Regions from separate parts of the Paenibacillus wynnii genome, predicted to be linked through region 2. Evidence: predicted binding sites of a transcription regulator. Region 2 holds the regulator's gene; the other holds the start of a gene.
The links. Region 2 encodes LexA, which represses DNA repair genes until DNA is damaged. Its sites were predicted from a motif close to CGAACATATGTTCG; they were not measured.

Region 1: a site for LexA is predicted at 2,050-2,063, ahead of PWYN_RS25455 (YolD-like family protein). Genes of this name have one in related genera too.

Annotation. Positions count from the first base shown of each region.
Region 1 is NZ_JQCR01000003.1:2,149,988-2,153,404, reverse strand. Features, by position in the region: gene PWYN_RS25480 (phosphotransferase family protein) at 1-96, shown strand, start outside; gene PWYN_RS25475 (GNAT family N-acetyltransferase) at 125-700, shown strand; gene PWYN_RS25470 (small acid-soluble spore protein H) at 769-948, opposite strand; gene PWYN_RS25465 (hypothetical protein) at 1,086-1,619, shown strand; gene PWYN_RS25455 (YolD-like family protein) at 2,106-2,441, shown strand; gene PWYN_RS29715 (hypothetical protein) at 2,477-2,641, opposite strand; gene PWYN_RS30385 (M15 family metallopeptidase) at 2,754-3,417, shown strand, end outside.
Region 2 is NZ_JQCR01000003.1:1,320,165-1,323,581, forward strand. Features, by position in the region: gene PWYN_RS21420 (HAD family hydrolase) at 1-202, opposite strand, end outside; gene PWYN_RS21425 (hypothetical protein) at 243-764, opposite strand; gene PWYN_RS21430 (DUF896 domain-containing protein) at 814-1,023, opposite strand; gene PWYN_RS21435 (LysM peptidoglycan-binding domain-containing protein) at 1,133-1,525, opposite strand; gene lexA (transcriptional repressor LexA) at 1,707-2,333, shown strand; gene PWYN_RS21445 (L,D-transpeptidase) at 2,504-2,842, shown strand; gene PWYN_RS21450 (hypothetical protein) at 2,948-3,187, shown strand; gene PWYN_RS21455 (hypothetical protein) at 3,329-3,417, shown strand, end outside.

The sequences.
Region 1 (3,417 bases), 830 kb from region 2:
AATATCCTTAGTAGATTACAGAATGCTCCTCCGAATGTTCAAGCGGAATGGATCCGGCGTTTAGAATGGACACTTGATACTGATTTTTCCTGGTAAACCACACAAAAGTCTGGAGGAAAAGAATATGATGGATGAGGTAAGCCCACCGAGTATCATTGGTAACAATATTTATTTACGTTTTGTTAAGGCCTCTGATTTGGATACTTATTATTCTTTATTACAGGAACCTGAATTGAACCGACTGACGGGTTCGCAAAGCGAATTTACGCGTGAGGCAATTGCTGATTGGATTGAGAAGATCGGTGTGCTCCAAGAAGGCCGTGTGGATTTCATGATTGTGGTGAAGGGCACAGATCAACTGGTAGGTGAAGTGGTGTTGAACGAAATCGACCCTATCAATCGGAGTGCAAATATTAGGATTTGCATACAAGGGAGTCAGCATCGCGGCAAGGGATACGGCACAGAAGCAATGATACATATGATCCGCTACGGCTTCAACACCTTGAATTTACATCGGATTCATCTTGGGGTTTACGACTTTAATCCTCGAGCCATGCATGTGTATGAGAAGATTGGATTTCAACGGGAAGGGATTGAACGGGATAGTCTGTATCAGGACGGGGAGTTTCATGACATGATTTTGATGGCTATGCTTGAGGATGAGTTTCGCTCTATATATGGAGAAAAAAGTCTAAATTAAAAGTTGTAAAAATTAAGAAGAGGCAGCCGCTGCTGCCTTTTTTTACGGAGTAAGTACTTTCTAATGATTTAGCGTTCTTCCAAGTTGTTCAAAGGAACCTCTTGTTCCTGTTCAGGGTGATCGAGGGGGAAGATTCTAGCCACTTCGTTGCCTTCATCCACATTTTGAATATAAATAGGGACTCCTTCATAGAACACCTTAGCCATAGAAGGTGATTTGGCAATCTCTTTTGCGCGTTGGATGTTCATTTTTATTGGACCTCCCTCATCTTCACTTTGAATTATTGTTTTCACATAATGGATAAAGTATGCATCCTCTATTTTTACAAATATTTCATTGCTCTTTACAAAACTCCCCATTATGATTTAGTAGGAGGGATAGAGAAATGAAAAAACTGTTATTAGTGGGACTGATTATGGTATGTATCTTACTCAGCGCCTGCAGCAATGAGCCTGCGGCTATTGTCTCTAAAGAAGACATTCAGGCCCATGTGCAACAATTCTTTGATGAAATGTCAGCGATCGAACAGGAAGGGAAATCTTCGTTAGAGGATTTCAATGAGTCACTCACTTCCTATTCCGCTGGAAAAGCTTCGGACAAGCAGTTGAAGAAATCAATAGATAAATTTCAGAACACAGCTACTGATCTCTTGGAACAGGTCAATGACGTAAAAATTTCCTCGGGGTTGCCCCAAGATATTAGAACGTTTCTGGAAGATTCCAAAATAGCCTTTCAAAGTGCTTACTCCCTTAAAGAGCAGGCGTCCGAGGGCGCGGATTCCGCTACCGTGACGGCTGAGCAATTTAAAGAATTAAATCAAAATGCTGATCTCGCCATGATGTACGGGATTTCCAAGCTGAATGAGGCAAGAGTAGCTTCGGGGCTTGTGGATGCTGAATCAACGGTTGTATCCAAATAAGATCTGAAGTATTAAATTAACAAAGAGGCGCTCGACAAATTAATTTGTCAGCGCCTTTTTACATTGTCCGTTTAAAGTTTATTTAGATCGGAGTAACCTATCTTTGAATTTCTTATGCTTCCACTGTTTTAATTGTATCCCACACAGCTGCAATAGGATTATGAATACGGTTGCAAGGATAAGTCCAATAACGATTCCGATTACACTTCCTTTTGTAAAGTCTGAAAACGAATGGTTCTGAAATACTACAAGGAACAGAATGACTATGTATGCAGGTATCATCATAAGTAGTGGAGCGGTTTTCTTCAAAGGGCGAGGCTCCTTTCACTATAAAGAGATACACAAAATTATACATATATTAGGATGTAAATGGTAGAGATATTTGTCACTTATTTCTTATTGATAAATCGTTACAGCATTGAGTATAATACAAACATACGTTCCTATATTGAGGAATAGAGTTGCGCGGAGGGAGAAATGAATTCAATGGCCAAAAAACTGGACGGAAATGGGCTGTGGGAAAGCAGCCGCATGATGCTGCCGGAGCATAAAAGCCGGATTAGACGCGATGAACGGGAGACCCTGCGTCGTGAGAAGCCAACCCTCGATGATCAAAAGCAGGAGGAGATGGAGCGGACGCTCGTATTGTCTCTGCGGAACCATGTTCGGGTAACTATAGTCCTATTCGACCCATTTGAGGATATTAGGCTTAGTGGGTTTATAACCTCCATTCATGCCCACACGCGTGAGATAAAACTGCAGTGGGCGGAAGAATGGAAATGGATTGCTCTGGATAATATCGTTGAAGTGTATACGTGTTAACAGTAAGGGTGATAAAGAACTAAGACGGTGGGTGACTACTCTTTGGAGTCGTTACCACCGTTTTTTTCATAGGCGATCAAGGTAACGGAGTTATTCCCGGTTAGATTAGATAAAGCGTCCTCAGCTCTCTGTATGATCGCAACGGCTTCCTCTTGATCACTAAGCGCTGCGATTTTGTAGTTATCACTATGGATATCCATAAAGTTATCCCACCTTTCTTTTATATATTTCCCTAAGGGTTTATGAGATATCCGGGTTATGAGTACAAGCAAGTGTGATTTTATAACATTACATATACCAGGGGGTGATAATATGCTTACTCTGGATCAAGTACAGGACAAATCTGAAGTGCGTCTTAAAGGGCTTAATCCCGTTCTGGTGGCATATACCAAAGAATTAATAAAACAATGCTTCTTCAAGGGTGTTCCCATCATTATTACACAGGGGTTGCGGACTATTGCTGAGCAAAATGCGCTGTACGCGCAGGGTAGAAGCAAACCGGGACCTATCGTTACTTACGCTAGGGGAGGAACCAGTTATCATAATTATGGCTTAGCGGTCGATTTCGCACTGCTCCAGCCGGATGGTAAAACCGTTTCCTGGAACATGAGTCGTGACCTTGACCAAGACCGCAAAGCGGACTGGCAGGAAGTTGTAACAGTTGCCAAGCAGCTTGGTTTTGAATGGGGTGGAGATTGGACCTCTTTTAAAGACAACTCCCATCTGCAGATCACCTTCGGCCTGACGATTAATCTACTGCGGACAGGCAAGCGTCCTACTGCACAGCAGGTTCAGGATCACTTAACACGGATTAGCGGGGGTGACAACGAGGTGAATACCGAATCAAAAGTAACGATAACCTTAAACGGTCAGAAACTTACGGAAGGGTTTATTGATTCAGGGACGACTTATGCACCTATACGGGCCATAGCTCAGGCGTTGGGAGCAACCGTTACTTTCGATCCTGGTAGTAAAA
Region 2 (3,417 bases):
TAATCCCGATCATCTGAGTAAAAGGGAAGGTCTCGTAGGATTCGTATAGACCTCTTGCTTCCTTGCGCACCGCTTCCTCCAGTTCCTGAGGGTTAACGGAATCTCCCGCTGCTTTACAAGTAAATTCAAATGCTTCCTCAATGCTGCGTTCATCCCAGAGCAGCGTGTCGTCCAGATCAAACAGTACGGCGGTAATCGGCATTAGATTTCTCCCTCTTCCTCAATAATCATGATGCGTGATTCTACTCGCGTTCTATTGTGATGTTATTAGCTGTGGCAAACTGCTCCAAACGTTCTCCCATGACTGCAGTATCATAACGATTGATTAACTTGGAGAAAATCCATTTCATCCGCTTACCCTTATGCTTAATGATTACAGAACCGCGGGAGAGAACGATTTTCTCAATATCCGCCGCTCCAAGAAAGCGTTCACGGTTAAACTTGAAGGTCGAGAGTCTTGCACGTTCCACCTTCAGGTATGGACGACGGAAAAAAAGAAGTGCTGCCAAAGCAAAATAAAGAACGATCCCAAGCCAATTCATCAGAGAACCATTGCCCTTTACTTCATCTAAGGTTCCGACCATCCAGTACATAATTCCAAGTCCTATCAGTACTACAGGCAGAACAATATTACGTCCTCTATACACATCTCCGCTTTTTGTGGATACAGTGGAAGCATGAATTGAATCTTTGCCTGCTTTCTTTCTTTGCTGGTTGATTTTTTGCGAGTTGCGTTGAACCATTCTTTCCCAAGAACGGGCCATGTGATTTCCCCCTAGTCGTTCTGTAATATCTATGAAAAGGAAAAAGGAATTAATGTAACAGTCCCTTGTTACCTTTATCATGCTTATCATTATCTACAATCTCAATAGTGTTCAACTGAGTACGGAAATTATTCCGTATGTTGCCCAGATAGATTTCACGAAGCTTCGCTCGTTCTGCCAGTTCTTCTTCATTCAGGCCAACGGACTTCTGTTTGCGTGCTAATTCGTTAATCCGCGCGACCAGTTTATCGATATCCACTGCTCTTCCCTCCCTTATAAATTCATACTAACTTTGCCATGAGAAAAAGAGCTTGTCAAGGTCTACCCCCTGCAAGCTCTTCGATATGTAATTCACACTTCCTTAAATCTTAATAAATAGGAAGAGATAAGATATCTCCTGCCTGAATACTACTGTTCTCTAACCCACTGTATTGTTTAATTCCTTCTATATATACGACTGTTCTCATGTCAGACGGTTTATTCTTCAATGCAATACTCCAAAGCGTATCACCACGTTCAACGACTACTATTTTCTCCTGATGTTTAACCTGAGCAATAGAACTGGCGAAGACATTACCTACTACTGTAAACCCGGAAACTACGAGCATGAGAATCATCAAGACCTTAATCAAATTTGCCTGCCGGAATGCTTTGGTCATAAATAAAGACGAAATCATACGAACGGATGAAAAACGATTTTCTATAGGATCAACCCTCGGTGTCTCTTTATAAATGCTGCGGTATGTGCTATATTTTAACATGAAATATCACCCTCCAAACACTTGTTCTTACTTTCAAAAATAATATAACACGAACATGTGTTTGAATCAATACTATTTTCGAACAATTGTTCCCTTTTCTTTAGTTTTAGAACTTATGTTTGTACGAACGGTAGTTCTATGTTATAATTTTCCCAAACATTACTATATGGGGTTGATTCCGATGTCCAAGATTTCAAGTCGTCAATTGGCGATTCTGGAGTTTATACGTAGCGAAGTCCGCAGCAAGGGTTATCCACCTTCCGTTCGTGAAATAGGTGAAGCTGTAGGACTTGCATCCAGTTCCACTGTTCATGGTCATCTAGACCGCCTGGAGAAGAAGGGACTTATCCGCCGTGACCCCACGAAGCCACGCGCGATCGAACTTCTGGGTCAAGAAGATTCTGATAACGTTCATCAATTTGCACAGACGATCACCCGTGTTCCGGTTGTAGGTAAGGTAACTGCAGGTCTACCGATCACAGCAACAGAGAATATTGAGGATTACTTTCCGCTACCCTCTCACTTTGTAGGGGATAACAAAGTATTTATGCTGTCCGTTCTCGGTGACAGTATGGTTGAAGCAGGAATAATGAATGGAGACTATGTTATTGTTCGGCAGCAGCAAACGGCTGACAACGGTGATATCGTAGTTGCTATGACTGATGAAGATGAAGCAACGGTTAAGACATTCTATAAAGAACGTGATCATATTCGCCTGCAGCCTGAGAACCCGGCCTATGAACCCTTACGCCTTAACCGCGTAACGATATTAGGCAGAGTTATTGGATTGTTCCGAGATATTCATTAATTTCCTTATTTATTTTTTCAGAGCACAACAAAAAGGCTGATTCGCATCATGTTGCGAAATCAGCCTTTTTGTTGTACAAACCCTATTACACTGTTCGCTGCTGTGACTTTCAACTCTGAACATCCTAGGCTGTTGGAACATATTCTACATCGAAAGGAGTGCTGATGATTATGCCAACTATTCGTATCATCGTCGATTTGTCTCAACGCATGTTATATCTTTTAGAAGATGATATAGTCGTCCGAGGATTTCCTGTCGGAATTGGAACGATACTCAACCGATCTCCCGAAGGTGAATACACAATTATCAACAAACAGCTCAATCCCGGCGGTCCTTTCGGAGCTTTCTGGATGGGGCTATCTAAGCCGCACTACGGCATTCACGGCACTAATAACCCCTCATCTATCGGCAAGAGAGTATCGCAAGGCTGTATTCGTATGTATAATGCGGACGTGCTCGAACTAGCAAGCAAGGTTAATGTAGGAACAAGAGTTACAATAAGGAACTGACGTGATTAGACTCGTAAGGACATTAATTTAAATTTAAGCAACTCTGCCGTTACCATCAATCCGATTCTCCATAAGTTAATAAGGAAAAGGAGGAGGGTTGTATCTATGGATGCATATTACAATTGCTTGCACTGTAAGAACAAAAAGGTGCGTATTTTAACTGTGGATGGTCAGCAACATGTGGGAGTTATCATGGATGTCGACAGAAATAATGTTTATCTCAAACCGGAGCAAGGTGGACGCGTTAAAACCTCGGCCTTTTATCCCTATCCATATGGAAATCCTTATAGTAACCAAATCTTAACGCTGAGCCTGTTCACGTTGTTAGCCATCGCTTTAATTTAGCGCCACCTGTGACTCCCCTTCTATAAAGGGGGAGTTTTTTCTATTTGTATTACGTATCTTTCAAGAAAGAGTACATATTTATTAATAGTGAGCTTTAACCAAAAGGTTACCATTGAATCATAGGTTATAGGGGGTATTGTTATGCTCATCTTTTTAATGTACCTATTTACTTTCATCGGAGCTTCTTTGTTATGTATTGCGGCAATGATAAAGCTTATCTTAATGTTTCC